4 regions of the Chromobacterium indicum genome follow, and region 1 is predicted to be linked to each of the others. Evidence: predicted binding sites of a transcription regulator. Region 1 holds the regulator's gene; each other region holds the start of a gene.
The links. Region 1 encodes FNR, which switches genes on or off when oxygen is low (the NO sensors DNR and NnrR bind a similar motif). Its sites were predicted from a motif close to TTGATNNNNATCAA; they were not measured.

Region 1 (3,902 bases):
GAATTGATCGCCCGCGCCCGCGACGGCGAACAGGTGGCCCTGGTGTTCGGCAACGAGACCTTCGGCCTGTCGATCGAGGAAGTCGAGCAATGCAACCGCCTGGTGACCATTCCCGGCAACCCCGACTACTTCTCGCTGAACCTGGCGATGGCGGTGCAGGTGATGACCTACGAACTGTTCAGCCACACCGGCGTGGACGTGGAATACCTGCGCGCCGAGGGCGAAGCGGCGACCCAGAGCGAGGTGGACGGCATGTGCGGCCACCTGGAACAGGCGATGGACGAGATCGGCTATTTCAAGCGCCGCAACAGCGAGCGGCTGATGCGGCGGATGCGCACCATGTTCCACCGCGCCGGGATGCTGCGCGAGGAGATCGACATCCTGCGCGGCTTCTACAAACAGGTGCAGCGCACCGCCTCTGGCCGACTCGGGGATGCCGACTGAGTCCGGCCTCGCCCTGCCCTACGCGCGCCCCGCGGTGCGCGACCTCGCCTTTCTGCTGACCTCTCCTTCGCCCTGGCTGTGCGGCGCCGACCTGCCCGCTGAACGATTACTGGGACCGGACGGCGAGGCGCTGCTGGCCCGGCTGGATCATGCGCCAGCCGAGCTGGAGGCCTGGCTGGCCGTCGCCGCCGCCAAGCGGCTGGGACAATATGCCGAACGGCTTTTTTCCTTCTGGTTCCATCAGGCCCCACACATCAAACCAGTCGCAGAAAATCTCAAAGTCATAAACAGGGAGCGCCGGACCATCGGAGAGTTCGACTTCCTGCTGCTGCTGGACGGCGAGCCCTGGCATCTGGAAACAGCCAGCAAGTTTTACCTTTCGCTGGGCGAAACCGCCGACGATCTGGTCGGTCCCGGCCTCAACGACGCCTGGCATGTAAAAGCGACCAAAACCACAACACAATTGCGGCTTTCCCGCCATCCAGACGCGCAGTCCGTCCTCCCGGACGGTTTCCAGGGCTGCCGCGCCGCGGCCCGGCTCTGCGGCTGGTTCTTCTATCCGGCGGATCAGTTTCCGCCCGCGCCGCTCAACCCCCATCAACTGCGCGGCTGGCTCGCGCCGAGGGACGCCCCCTGGCCGCGCGCCGACGGCGATTCGCGCTGGGCCTGGCTGCCCAGGCTGTCATGGCTCGCCCCGGCGCTGCTGGCCGAAGCCGATACCCTGGACGAGGCAGCCCTGCGCGCGCGGCTGCAGGCGATTCAAGCCCCGCAGCTGCTGGCCGAACTGCGAGCGGTCGGCGATGGCCTGTGGCGCGAGGTCGCGCGCGGCTTCGTCGTCCCGCCCGGCTGGCCGGACCCGGCGCGCCTGGCGGCGCTGAAGCTCAAAATCTCGCGGACATGAAAAAAGGCAGGCGTCGCGCCTGCCTCGATTGCCGATTCCGGACAGCCTTAGTGGCCGTCGGCGTGCATGCAGCCTGAAATCAGGTTTTTCAGCTCGTCTACCAGCACCAGCTGGATATGCTTGTGATCGACGGTGATCCAGCCCTGCTGCTGGAACTTGGACAGCGTGCGGCTGACCGTTTCCAACTTCAGGCCGAGGAAGCTGCCGATCTCTTCGCGGCTCATGCGCAGGATGAAGTCGTTGGCGGCGAAGCCCCGGGTGGACAGCCGCTGCGACAAATTCAGCAGGAAGGCGGCGATGCGCTCCTCCGCCTTCATATTGCCCAGCAGCAGCATCACGTTCTGGTCGCGCACGATCTCGCGGCTCATCAGGCGATAGAAGTGGTGCTGCAGGCTGGGGATATCGCGGGACAACGACTCCATCCGGGTGAACGGCAGCTCGCATACTTCGCTGTCCTCCAGCGCCACCGCGTCGCAGCTGTGATTGCTGGAGGAAATGCCGTCCAGGCCCATCAGCTCGCCTGACATCAGGAAGCCGGTCACCTGTTCGCGGCCGTCCTGGCTGGCGACACAGGTTTTGAAGAAGCCGGTGCGGATCGCGTACAGCGATTTGAAGGACTCGCCGCTGCGGAACAGGTATTCGCCGCGCTTCAGGCGGCGGCTCTGGCGGATCACCGCGTCCAGCTGGCCCATTTCCTCGCGGTTCAGACCGACAGGCAGGCATAGCTCGCGCAGGCTGCAGCTGGAGCAGGAAATTTTCAGCGTATGCAGGGAGGTTTGGTTTTGTTCAGACATGCTGTATGTGCAAGCCGGCGAAGCTTGACCCTTATCAAGGCGGAATTCACTAATTTTTCGCAAATTTACCAGTCCTCCAGAAGTTTTACCATCCGAATACGACATGAAAACTACCCACCCCTTCTCTCCCGCCCATTTTGTCTTCGATCGCGAGTTGATCGAGAGGCTGGATGGCGCGGGGCCTAGATACACATCCTACCCGACGGCAGATCGTTTTACGTCTAATTTCTCGACGCAAGACTATCTGGACAAATTGCGTCAGCGCCAGATCGGCGCCAACCGCAAGCCTCTATCATTGTACGCTCATATACCTTTTTGCAACACCATCTGTTATTACTGCGCCTGCAACAAGATCATCACCAAGGATAGCGGCAAGGCGGACCAGTATCTGGACTATCTGGAGAAGGAAATCCGCCTGGTTTCCGCGGAACTGGGCATCCGGGAAAAAGTGATACAGCTGCACTTCGGCGGCGGCACGCCCACCTTCCTGTCCGATGCCCAGCTTGAGCGGCTGATGGGCATCCTGAGCACTCACTTCGAATTCCTGAGCGACGGAGAATATTCCATAGAGATTGATCCGCGCAAGGTAAAACGTGAAACCATGCTGAAATTGGCAGGATATGGTTTCAACCGCGTCAGCGTGGGCATACAGGATTTCGATCCCGCGGTGCAGCGCGCGGTAAACCGGATTCAGACCGAAGAGGAAACCCGCGCGGTGATCGAAGCGGCGCGCGAAGGCGGATTCAAATCGGTCAGCCTGGACCTGATCTACGGCCTGCCGCTGCAAAGCCGCGAAACCATGCGCGACACGCTGCGGAAGGCGCTGGCGCTGGACCCCGACCGGCTGTCGCTGTACAACTACGCCCACCTTCCCAGCGTATTCATGCCGCAACGGCGCATCAACGAGGCGGATCTGCCGCCGGCCGCGGTCAAGCTGGACATCCTGCAGGACGCGGTGAAGACGCTGACCGACGCCGGCTACGTGTTCATCGGCATGGATCATTTCGCCAAGCCCGACGACGAGTTGGCCATCGCCCTTCGCCAGGGCCGGCTGCAACGCAACTTCCAGGGCTATTCCACCCATTCCGATTGCGACATGCTGGCCTTCGGCGTCTCCTCCATCGGCAAGGTGGGCTCCTGTTACAGCCAGAACGACAAGACGCTGGATGGCTATTACGCGGCGCTAGACCAGGGCCGGCTGCCGGTGGTGCGCGGACTGACGCTGGACAACGACGACGTGCTGCGCCGGACCATCATCCAGAGCCTGATGTGCCGTTTCGCGCTATCGGTGGAAGCGATAGAAGAAATCCACGGCATCAATTTCGCCCAATATTTTGCGGCGGAAATGCCACAGATACGCGAATTCCAGCAACAGGGCCTGCTCTCCTTCGACGGCGACTTCCTGATGGTGGAACCCCAGGGCCGCTTTCTGATCCGCAATATCGCGATGATCTTCGACCGCCATCTGCGCGAACGCGAAACCCGCGCCCGCTACTCCAAGACCATCTGAAGCCCCCTTCCTGGCGCCGGGCCCTCCCCCGGCGCGCTCCTTTATTCCGGACGAGACTGCCCATAAGGCGGGTAGCGGGTATTTTTCCCTGTGTGATAAGCAAAATCACTTATACAAAGGGTATGCAAGCGTGCCGGGCAAAAATTGGCGCGGCAGCCCGCTTTCGCAAGGAGCCGCTCCATGTCCACGCCCATCGTCAGGCTGATGCAACGCCTGAGCTATCCGCAACGCTTCGCCGTGATCGGCGTGCTGT
Region 2 (3,902 bases), on a different contig from region 1:
TGGCCGGTCTCTTTCATAGACGGCGCGGCGTCTGGTCGGCGCCGCTCTTGGTCGAAATCGACCGCTCTGTCAGCGGCCTGCAATCCATTTGCCGCCGCTGGCTTCCAGCTTGAGGCGGCAGGTATCCTCGGGCGCGGCCAGCGGCGCCACGTCGAAAGTCATCAGTTCGTCGCGGCGGAAGGCGTGCAGCTTGATCTTGTCTCCCACGGCCAGACGGGCAAGTTGTTTGTCCAAATCGTAGGCGCGGAGCCTGTCCACCGCCACCACCACATCGCCGCCGGACAAGCCGGCTTGTTGCGCGGCGCCGCCGTCCAGCACCTGGACCAGCTTGACGCCGGCGGCGTCGGCCGCGGTCTTCACGCCCAGCGTCAGCGGCGCCGGCTTGGCGGCGAAGGCATCTACCACGCCGCCGCGGTCGGACGCGCCCTGCGCGGCCTCGAATTTCAGTTCCACGCCCTGGCTCTTCAATAGTTCAAGCAGCGGCAGGTCCTGGGTGGAACGCAGCGCCAGATCGAAGAAGGGCTTGAGCTTGAGGCCGGTGGTTTCGATCGCGATCTTTTCCCACTCATCCTCTTCCAGGCCCTTGCCGTCGGCGAGCCATTTGCGCCACAGCGCGCGCATCACATCGTCCAGCGACTGCTTGCCCTTGCTGTCGCGGCGGATCAGCAGATCCAGCGCCAGCGCGGCCAGCGAACCCTTGGTGTAGTAGCTGACAATGCTGTTGGGGCTGTTCTCGTCCTGGCGGTAGTACTTGGTCCAGGCTTCGAAGCTGGATTGCTCCAGCGTCTGCTTCATTCTGCCCGCGCCGCGTTGCACGCCGGTGATGGTTTCCGCCAACAGGCCCAGGTAGCGCCTCTCGTCGATCAGGCCGCAGCGGACCAGGGTCAGGTCGTCGTAATAGGAGGTGATGCCTTCGAATGCCCACAACAGGCGGGTCATGCCCTCGCGGTTCAGGTCATACGGCGTGAACGCCGCCGGCTTCATCCGCTTGACGTTCCAGCTGTGGAAGTATTCGTGGCTGATCAGGCCCAGCAACTTCAGATAACCGTCGCTGACCTCTGCCGCGCCCGGCGCCGGCAGATCGTCGCGGTTGGCCACCAGCGCGGTGGACGCGCGGTGCTCCAGGCCGCCGTAGATGTCCTTGCCGACGAACAGCATGAACACATAGCGCTCGAACGGCGCCGGCTCGCCGAACAGCTTGATCTGGTATTCGCAAATCTTTTTGGTGTCTTCGGCCAATCGCTTCAGATCGCCCTGGAACCGGCCGGAGACGACGAACTCATGCGGCACGCCGCAAGCCTTGAAGCTGACCTTTTGGAACTCGCCCATTTCCACCGGGTGGTCGATCAGCTCATCGTAGCTGGATGCCTGGTAGCCGCCGAATCCGCTCTTTTTCTTGATGTCGACGGCGGGCAGGCTGGTGGCCACTTTCCAATCGGCGTAGGCCTTGCCTTCCGGCGCGAGGATCTCCACGGCGCAGGGCTCGTTTTCATAGCCCTCAGCGGCCAGGAACACGCTGGTGCCGTTGAAGAAGCCGCGCTCGCCGTCCAAGTAGGCGCCGCGCACCGACAGGTCGAAGGCGTAGACCAGATAGCGCAGCGTCAGCGCGCCCTTGACCGGCGCCGCCTGCCAGCGGTTCTTTTCCAGCTGCCGCAGCGCCACCGGCTTGCCGCCGGCGCGGGCTTCCATCTCGACGATGTGCTTGGAAAATTCACGGATCATATAACTGCCGGGAATCCACGCCGGCAAAAAAAACACCTGGCCATCCTTGGCCGGGTGCGTAACGATGACGGTTGCCTCGAACAGGTGCGCTTCCGGCGACACCGGGCGCAGCGTGTATTGTACTGGGACGGGTTGGGTCATGATCAGCCTGCAAGCGTTGCAAAACTTGATGATTCTAGCATTTCCGCGATTTTGGCGGTTGCCCTCATGGCGTATTGATCCATGTCAAGAAGTCATACCAATACGCCAATACAATTGCATGCGTAGCAACATGCACTATTCGTATCGCTACCCTCGTAATACCGCGAGAATTGGGACAGACAAGAACCGATCCAAGCCGACTATGCAACTGGCTCGCATAAGGCATTTGATTTAGAATAACGGCATTGGATACGTGGGAATTTGGTGCTATCGAAAAGGCCGGCAAACTGCTAATACAGACATCAAAGCCTATCGGTACAGGTCAAGCACCTGATTCGACTTTCACTACACGGTTCCCCGCGGCTTGCTTTCCAATTTCCAGATTGGGATGAGGTTGAAAAGTTCAAGCCGCCTCGGTTTGTCATGTTCTGAGTTAGCAACCTTGGAGAAAACCTTAAATGGAAACGCAACCCACTTATAACTATAAGGTGGTGCGCCAATTTGCCATCATGACCGTAGTTTGGGGCATAGTCGGCATGTTGGTGGGCGTCATCATTGCGGCCCAGCTGGTGTGGCCGGAGCTCAATTTCGGGCCCTGGTTCCACTTTGGCCGCCTGCGCCCCTTGCACACCAACGCCGTCATCTTCGCCTTCGGCGGCTGCGGTCTGTTCGCCACTTCCTACTACGTGGTGCAACGTACCTGTAACGTCAGACTGATTTCCGACAAGCTGGCCGCCGTCACCTTCTGGGGCTGGCAACTGGTGATCGTGCTGGCGGCCATCACGCTGCCGCTTGGCTTCACCACCTCCAAGGAATACGCTGAGCTGGAATGGCCGATCAAACTGCTGATCGCCGTGATCTGGGTGATTTACGCGATCGTGTTCTTCGGCACCATCGCCATCCGCAAGGTCAAGCACATCTACGTGGCCAACTGGTTCTACGGCGCCTTCATCCTGGCCGTGGCGCTGCTGCACATCGTCAACTCCGCCTTCGTGCCGGTGACCATGTGGAAATCCTATTCGGTGTACTCCGGCGCCGTCGACGCGATGGTGCAATGGTGGTACGGCCACAACGCGGTGGGCTTCTTCCTGACCGCCGCCTTCCTCGGCATGATGTACTACTTCGTTCCCAAGCAGGCCGGCCGTCCGGTGTATTCCTACCGCCTGTCCGTGGTGCACTTCTGGGCGCTGATCTTCACCTATATGTGGGCCGGTCCGCACCACCTGCACTACACCGCGCTGCCCGACTGGACCCAGTCCGTCGGCATGGTGTTTTCCCTGATCCTGCTTGCGCCGTCCTGGGGCGGCATGATCAACGGCATCATGACCCTGTCCGGCGCCTGGCATAAGCTGCGCACCGACCCGGTGCTGAAGTTCCTGGTGGTGTCGCTGTCGTTCTACGGCATGTCCACCTTCGAAGGCCCGATGATGTCGATCAAGACCGTCAACGCCTTGTCCCACTACACCGACTGGACCATCGGCCACGTGCACTCCGGCGCGCTGGGCTGGGTGGGCTTCATCACCATCGGCTCGATGTACTACCTGATCCCGCGCCTGTTCGGCCGCGAAACCATGCACAGCGTCAAGCTGATCGAAGCCCACTTCTGGCTGGCCACCGTCGGCGTGGTGCTCTACATCGCCGCGCTGTGGATCTCCGGCGTGATGCAAGGCCTGATGTGGCGCGCGCTGAACCCGGACGGCACCCTGACCTACGCCTTCGTCGAGGCGGTGAAAGCCACCTATCCGTACCACACGGTGCGTCTGCTGGGCGGCTTCCTGTACCTCTCCGGCATGCTGTTGATGGCTTACAACACCTACCGCACCGTCGTCGCAGGCCGCGCCGTCGATGCCAAGATCCCGGCCATCACCGCAGAAGCACATTAACAGGCGAGAATAATCATGGACAGAATCCAGAAACTGATTGAAGAGCATGTAGGCTGGCTGATCGTGCTGACCCTGTTGGTGGTCAGCGTGGCCGGCCTGGTGGAAATCCTGCCGCTCGCGTTCCAGAAATCCGTGACCGAACCGGTGGCCGGCGTC
Region 3 (3,902 bases), on a different contig from region 1:
GCCGCCGCCTTGCTAAGCGCCACCAAGTGCAGCACTTCGCGCGGCAGCGCGTTGCCGATGCCGGTGATGGCGCCGGTGGCGTTGCAATTGACGAAGCCATGCACCACCTGGGTGTCCACCCCCACCATCAGCGTGACCTCGTCGTCCTGCGAGGTGATGTGCTCGGCGGCGTAACGCATGTCGGCGGCGCCGCCGAACTCCTTGAAGCCGATCAGATTGGGATAAGCGCGGCGCAGCTCGAAGAACAGGTCGGCGCGGGTGGTGAAGCCATAGTAAGGGCTGTTGTAGATCACGGCCGGCAGCTTGGGCGCGGCGGCCAGAATGGCCGAGAAATGCGCCTTTTGCGCGGCCGGCGACGCGCCGCGCGACAGCACGCGCGGGATGACCATCAAGCCCTGCGCGCCCACCCTGGCGGCGTGAGCGGCATGGGAAACCGCCTCGCGGGTGTTGACGGCGCCGGTGCCCACGATGGTCGGCACGCCGGCGGCCGCCAGCCGCGCCACGCCCTCCTGGCGCTGGGCTTCGCTCAGCAGCGGCCAGTCGCCCATGGAGCCGCAGTACACCACCGCGCTCATGCCCAGGGATACCAGCTCCTTGCCCTTGGCCACCAGCGCATCGAAATCCGGCTGGCGATCGGCGGTGCACGGGGTCATCAGCGCCGGAATGCAACCGGTGAAAATGTTATCGCTCATTGTTTTGCTCCTTGCGGCATTCATTCAGGTGGTAGAGGTAGAAAGAGAGAGTCGCGGGCTCAAATGCCCCACGCGAAGGGGTCTTGTTCGTCGATCAGCAGCGTGGCGCGCGCCGTGATGTGGGCGCGGCCGGTGATGTAGGGGCGGATGAAGTCGCCTTCGCGCTGGTAATGGCCGACGAAGCGGCTGCCGGTGATGCCGGCCTGCACCCACTCTTCGCCTTCGGCCAGCTTGCCATCAGCCGCCAGGCAGGCCAGCTTGGCGCTGGTGCCGGTGCCGCAGGGGGAACGGTCATAGGCTTTGCCGGGACACATGACGAAGTTGCGGCTGTTTGCGTGTTCGTCGTCGGCGAACAACTCCACATGATCGATGCGCGCGCCGTCGGCGCCGGTGACGCCCTGCGCCTCCAGCGCCTGCATCGTGGCGCAGCTGAACGCGCTCAGCGCCTCGACATTGTCCAGCCGCACGCTCAGTCCATGCTCGGCCACCAGAAAAAACCAGTTGCCGCCCCAGGCGATGTCGCCGGTCACCGTTCCATGGCCGGGCACCTCCACCGCCGCCTGTCGGCGGTAGCGGTAGGCAGGCACATTGCGCAGCGTCACCGCGCCGTCCTCATGCAAGACGGCGTCCACCGGCCCCACCGGGGTGTCTATCTTGTGGCTGCCCGGCGCGATGCGCCCCAGGTAATGCAAGGAGGCGATCAAGCCTATGGTGCCGTGGCCGCACATGCCGATGTAGCCAGTGTTGTTGAAGAAGATCACCCCGCAGACGGCGTCGGGCGAAACCGGCTCGCAATACAGCGCGCCCACCAGCACATCGCTGCCTCGCGGCTCCAGCAGGCAGGCGCGGCGCCATTGGTCGTGCCGCTCGCGCAATTCATCGCGCTGGTCCGCCATGCTGGCCCCCGCCAACGCGGGAAACCCGCTCAGCACCAGCCGGGTAGGTTCGCCCCCGGTGTGGGAATCGATGATCTCAATCTGCCTCATTCGCTTGTCCATTCCCCAATCCCATTCAGTCCGGCCAATCGCGCCGTTGTCTCGCAGACCTTTGATTCCATTGAATCTCCGCGCCGCATCCGCATTCGCTGCCACCCCGCTAGCATGGCTGCGTTGCCGCCGACAATCTTGATGGCTATCATCAGTGACGATGACGAAATCGGCACAATTGACGTTTTCAGGCGCTTGCTAAGGCGCGGCGGCCGGGATGGCGCGCGCAGTGACATTCGGGGTGGCGGCGCTTGGACCGCGAGAAAGGCGGGAACGATGACAAGCTCAACGCTGGAATCCATCGCCCGCTGGCGAGACGGATTCCACCGGGCGACGATGGACGAATTGCTGGCGGGCATGGCCCCGCTTCTGCCCGTGCTGGACCTGATCCCCAATGCGGCCATCTTCATCAAGGACAGCCAGGCGCGCTATCTCTGCGCCAACCAGACGCTGGCGCAGCGCTGCGGGCTGAAGAGCCTGCAGCCGCTGCTGGGCAAGACCAGCGCGGAAGTGTTTCCCATTCAGCTGGGACAGGTCTATACGGCGCAGGATATCAAGGTGCTGCAAGACGGCCAGGTGCTGGAAAGCCAACTGGAGCTGCATCTGTTCAAGAATCGGGAGCCGGGCTGGTGCCTGACCTACAAGTGGCCCCTATACAATCGGCAGGAAGAAATCATAGGCCTGATTGGCATCTCGCTGGACCTGCAATCGGCCAGCAAGACCCACCCAGCCTACAAACGCCTGGCCGCGGTGGACGAGTTCATCCGCCGCAATTTCAGCCAGACGGTGACCATGGCGGAGCTCACCGGCATCGCCGGCATGTCGGCCTCCCAGCTGGAGCGCTACTGCAAAAAGATATTCCACCTGTCACCGCGGCAGATGATACATAAGGCCAGGCTGGAGCACGCGCACCGGCTGCTGCATGAAGACATGGCCATCACCGAGGTGGCGCTGCGCTGCGGCTATGCCGATCACAGCGCCTTCAGCCGGCAGTTCAAGGCCTTGACCGGCTTGACGCCCCGCCAGTACCGCCAGCAGCTGGGCAGAAGCGATGCCGGGCCGGCTTCGGATGCCGAATAGCCGACGCGGGGTTCTGAGACCGGCTGCGTTTGTCGCGGCCGCGAGCCTGACAGCCAGTCCACGCAACCTCTGGCGGCGGCCTCGGTCATAATGCGATGAACCACATCCTGAACATGGAGCGTTTGATGAAGTTTCTCCTGCCCGCCGCCGCGCTGCTGGTTTCCGCCGCGGCCATGGCCGATGCGCCAAGCAAGCCGGTCATCACCGGCAACATCCTCCGCCTGGATTCCGCCTGCGATTTCACCGAAAGCAGCCTGAACATCCAGCGCGACAGCCTCTCCCTGAGCGCCACGCTCAATAAGGCTGCCGCCGCGCGCCTGCAGCAGGCCACCGGCGACTTCCTGAATCAAAGCATGGTGGTGGTGATCAACGACGTGCCCGTCAGCGCTCCGGTAGTCCGGACCGTGATCAACACCGGCAAGGTTCAGATCGCGCTGGGGCGCGACGCCGCCGACAAACTGTTGCCCACTCTGCTGGAAACCACCTGCTACCAGGAAAAGCCGCAGGCCAAGTAACCGGCCGCTAGGCCTTGTGCGTGGACAGCAGAATGCTGGTTTCGCTGGCGGAAATGCCCGGAATCAGCCTGACGCGCCCCAACACCCGGTCGAATTGCTCGAGCGAATCGGCGCGCAGCTCGGCCAGGATGTCCCAGCGGCCGTTGGTGGAATGCAAGGCGTGGACGCTGGGATCGCCGCGCAGCGCCTGCATCACCGCGGCGGCCTTATTGCCCTCCACCGCGATGCACATCCAAGCCCTGATGCGCCTGGCTTCCGCCTCCGGCTTCACCTTCACCGTGTAGCCGACGATCACCCCGCTCTCTTCCAGCCTGGCGATGCGATGCTGCACCGTTGCCCGCGACACTCTCAGCTTCTCCGCCAAGGCGGTGACGGAGATCCGCGCGTCGTCGCGCAGCAGCGCCAGCAATTGCCTGTCGGTATCGTTCATGTCAAATCGTCAAAAAAACCTGTCAATTTGTAAAACAATATGAAAGTTTTGTAAGGTTTGCCAGCTTTTTGACGACAATCCGGAAGCGCACAATAGCGATCATTCTTGATCGGCATCAACACCGGCTCAATCCAGACCGATCGCCGCCAGTCAAGACAGATACGTTCCCCACCGCCTCCCTAGGATGAAAAGGCATGCA
Region 4 (3,902 bases), 120 kb from region 1:
TTGCTCCTTCTTGGCCCACAGGTAGAACAGCAGGCCCGGCGCGTACAGCACCATGGACAGGAACAGATACTTGGGACCGGCGGCGTAGATCAGCCAGGCGCCATACAGTGTGGCCAGCGCGGCGGTCCAAAATTCCTTGGCTGTGCTTTCGCCCTGGGCGTAGCCCTCGCCGCGCTTGGCCACCAGCAAGGAGTAGCCGGCGCACAGCAGGTAGGGAATCAGAATCATCGAGGTGGCCAGCGACAGCAGCGCCAGGTAGCCGGCCGAGCTCTTCAGCGTGATCAGCAGGAACAACTGGATCAGGCCGTTGGTCAGCCACAGCGAGGCGGCCGGGGTGTCGTTGCCGTTGACGGTGCCGAACACCTTGGGCATCACGCCGTCCTTGCCGGCGAGGTAAGGCGCTTCGGCGGCCAGCAAGGTCCAGGCCAGCAGCGCGCCGCCGACGGAGATCACCAGGCCCGCGTTCATCAGGTTGGCGCCGAAGGTGCCGAAGGCTTTCTGCAACACGTAGGCGGTGGACGGGTTCTTCAGCGCGGCCAGTTCAGCCTGGGTCATCACGCCCAGCGACAGCACCGATACGGCGACCAAGAGCGCGATGGTCAGCAAGAAGCCGATCACGGTGGCCTTGCCCACATCCTTCATGCTCTCGGCACGGCCGGAGAACATCGACGCGCCCTCGATGCCGATGAACACCCACACCGTCACCAGCATGGTGCTCTTCACCTGGTCGACGATGGAGCCGAGCTTGGCGCTGCCCCAGAAGTCCAGGTTGAAGGTATCGACCTTGAAGGCGAACACGATCAATAGAATGAACAGGGCCAGCGGCACCAGCTTGGCGATGGTGGTGACGGTATTGATGAAGGCCGCGCCGTGCACGCCGCGCAGCACCAGGAAGTGCAGGCCCCACAGCACCACAGACGCGCAAGCGATGGCGATGGGCGTATTGCCGTCGCCGAAGGCCGGCACCCAGAAGCCCAGCGCCGAGAACATCACCACAAAGTAGGAGACGTTGCCGATCCAGGCCGAAATCCAGTAACCCCAGGCCGAGTTGAAGCCCATGTAGTCGCCGAAGCCGGCCTTGGCGTAGCCATACACGCCGCCGGACACTTCCGGCTTGCGCGAGGCGAGCATCTGGAACACGAAGGCCAGCGCCAGCATGCCGACAAAGGTGATGGCCCAGCCGATCAGGATGGCACCGGCGCCGGCTCCAGCCGCCATGTTCTGCGGCAAGGAAAAGATGCCGCCGCCTATCATGGAGCCGACGACCAGCGCCGTCAGCGCGCCCAGCTTCAGCCTGGGCGACGCGCCCTCGGCCAAGCCGGCTTGGGTTGCAGTTTCAGTGGACATTTTCGTTCTCCGATCTGGTATGTAAACCGAGCATTACATTATTAAATTCTTATCATCTGAAATTATGGTATACCCCAAAAAACAAGGCTTTCCAGAGGTGTCGGTTGTTAGGTTGATTTGCATCAAGCAGGCCCAGCCATCAATCCTGCGACTTCCGGGGAATGCGACCAAGGCTTGCATTAAGGCGTCATGAGCAGCTGAATCCGGAACGGCGGAAATGCGCGCTCAGCGCCTGCTCAACGTCTCTACCGGTAGACAGCGGCAATCTGGCAACGGGCCGTCAGCGCAAGCGCGCCTTGGCTCAGGTCCTTTGCAGTCTTGCGCCAGCGACTCTTAAGCATAGAAAGGGAATGCCGGGCGAAAAGCCCGAAACAGAAATAGTCTGATACAGAACAAATTCGCGACGCGGCGGGCAAAAAAAACGGATACGGCCCACCACCGTATCCGCCAACACACACATCAAGAGGAAATACTGAAAACGACAGGGGTAATCCTTACTTGCCCGGCTTGTTCATGTTCCGGAAAATCACCCACAAAGCCCCGAAAGCCACCACGGTGGCGACCACGATAGTCAACAGGCTCAAACGACCGACATCGTCGGCCAACAATAGGGTCAGCAACTCCATGGTTCCCTCCTACCGGCATGCGGTTTCAATTGACTTGCCAGCGACATAATAACCACTCGACAAACCATGGAATTGACCCAGGTCAAACCGGCCATCCCGGCGATTTGATGCAGGACAAATAAAAAGCCCCCGGCGCGAGCCGAGGGCTTTTTATATACAGATCAAAGGTTTGTGCTACTTATTTGCCGCCGCCCATATCCTTGGCCAGGAAGAAGGCGTCGGAGAAGAACTCATCGTCCGGCAGGCCGCGCTCGCGGGTGAAGGTGCCGTGGGCCGCCTCCACCATCACCGGCGCGCCGCAGGCGTAAACCTGGTAACCCGACAGATCAGCGAAGTCTTCCAGCACCGCCTGGTGCACGAATCCGGCACGGCCGGTCCAATTGTCTTCCGGCAACGCCTCGGACAGCACCGGGACATAGCTGATGTGCGGATGCGCGGCGGCCCAGCCTTCGGCCAGCTCCGCCATGTACAGGTCGGCCTTGGTGCGGGCGCCCCAGTAAAACTTCATCGGCCGGGTGATGCCATGATGGATCGCATGCTCGATGATGCCCTTGACCGGCGCGAAACCAGTGCCGCTGGCGATCAGCACGATGGGCTTGTCCGACTCCTCGCGCAGGAAGAAGGAACCCATCGGGCCCTTGAAGCGCATGATCTCGCGCTCCTTCATCTGATGGAACACGTACTCGGAGAACGAGCCGCCCGGCTGATGGCGGATGTGCAGTTCCAGGAAGGAATCGTCGTGCGGCGCATTGGCGATCGAGAAGCTGCGCTTTTTGCCGTCCTTCATCAGGATGTCGATATACTGGCCGGCGCAGAACTGCAAACGCTCGGACACCGGGAGCTTCAGCTTCAGCACCGCCACGTCGTGGATCTTTTCTATCGTTTCGACCCGGCACGGCAGCGTCTTGATCTGGATGTCGCCGATGCCGGTCACTTCGCGCGCCTCGATGCTGATGTCGCCTTGCGGCTTCGCACAGCAGAACAGCGCCATGCCCTGCGCGCGCTCGGCGGCGGACAACGCCTTTTCCTGGAAGCCGTCCTGGCTCACCTCGCCCTCCAGCACCTTGCCCTTGCAGGCGCCGCAAGCGCCGTCGCGGCAGCCGTAGGGCAGGCCCACGCCCTGGCGCAGCGCGGCTTCAAGAATGGTTTCGTGCGCTTCAACACTGAATGCATGCCCGCTGGGGAGCACTTTCACCTGGCAAGTCATAATCGTTTCTCAATCCCGAATTCTGGCTAAAATGCACACCATGCGTACTTTACTTGTCATCGGCGCCGGCGATGTCGCCCGGCGCGCCCTGCCGCAGCTTCGCCGGAGTTGGCGGATATTGACCCTGTGTCGCACAGAAGAGGCCGCCGCCCGCTGGCGCGCGCTGGGCGCCTTGCCGCTGATAGGCGATCTGGACCATGCCCCCAGCCTGGCGCGCCTCGCCGGGCTGGCCGACGCCGCGCTGCTGACCGCGCCGCCGCCTGCCCATGGCCGGACAGACTCGAGAATGCGCAAGTTGTTGTACGCGCTGGCAAAAGCGAACAGCATACCACAGCAATTGATCTACATCAGCACAAGCGGCGTGTATGGCGATGCTGGCGGCGGCGCGCTCGACGAAACCTCCGCGACGCGTCCGCGCAACGAGCGCGCGCTGCGCCGCGCCGACGCCGAACGCCAGCTGCGCCGCTTCGCCATCAACCGCGGCTGCGCGCTGACCATCCTGCGCGCGCCCGGCATCTACGCCGACGAGCGGCTGCCGCTGTCGCGCTTCGCCACCGGCGCGCCCCTGATCATCGACGCCGAAGACAGCTGGAGCAACCATATCCACGCCGACGATCTGGCCCTGCTGTGCGCGGCGGCCCTGCGCCGCAAAAGCGGCATCCGCGTCTACAACGCCTGCGACGACCAGCCGCTGCCGGTTGGCATGTGGTATCGGCGCCTGG

Region 2: the regulator FNR is predicted to act here: its motif matches at 1,938-1,951, upstream of VA599_RS15985 (M61 family metallopeptidase).
Region 3: the regulator FNR is predicted to act here: its motif matches at 1,817-1,830, upstream of VA599_RS12545 (4-hydroxyproline epimerase).
Region 4: the regulator FNR is predicted to act here: its motif matches at 2,046-2,059, upstream of VA599_RS04100 (DUF3149 domain-containing protein).

The regions. Positions count from the first base shown of each region.
Region 1 is NZ_JAYFSJ010000002.1:182,697-186,598, forward strand. It holds gene VA599_RS03490 (RNA methyltransferase) at 1-444, shown strand, start outside; gene VA599_RS03495 (DUF1853 family protein) at 434-1,345, shown strand; gene fnr (fumarate/nitrate reduction transcriptional regulator Fnr) at 1,393-2,139, opposite strand; gene hemN (oxygen-independent coproporphyrinogen III oxidase) at 2,243-3,649, shown strand; gene VA599_RS03510 (methyl-accepting chemotaxis protein) at 3,830-3,902, shown strand, end outside.
Region 2 is NZ_JAYFSJ010000011.1:81,173-85,074, reverse strand. It holds gene VA599_RS15985 (M61 family metallopeptidase) at 70-1,863, opposite strand; gene ccoN (cytochrome-c oxidase, cbb3-type subunit I) at 2,322-3,746, shown strand; gene ccoO (cytochrome-c oxidase, cbb3-type subunit II) at 3,762-3,902, shown strand, end outside.
Region 3 is NZ_JAYFSJ010000008.1:139,043-142,944, reverse strand. It holds gene VA599_RS12550 (dihydrodipicolinate synthase family protein) at 1-692, opposite strand, end outside; gene VA599_RS12545 (4-hydroxyproline epimerase) at 752-1,678, opposite strand; gene VA599_RS12540 (AraC family transcriptional regulator) at 1,955-2,758, shown strand; gene VA599_RS12535 (SecDF P1 head subdomain-containing protein) at 2,884-3,273, shown strand; gene VA599_RS12530 (Lrp/AsnC family transcriptional regulator) at 3,281-3,703, opposite strand; gene ctlX (citrulline utilization hydrolase CtlX) at 3,898-3,902, shown strand, end outside.
Region 4 is NZ_JAYFSJ010000002.1:303,429-307,330, forward strand. It holds gene arcD (arginine-ornithine antiporter) at 1-1,347, opposite strand, end outside; gene VA599_RS04100 (DUF3149 domain-containing protein) at 1,842-1,973, opposite strand; gene VA599_RS04105 (CDP-6-deoxy-delta-3,4-glucoseen reductase) at 2,152-3,180, opposite strand; gene VA599_RS04110 (NAD-dependent epimerase/dehydratase family protein) at 3,221-3,902, shown strand, end outside.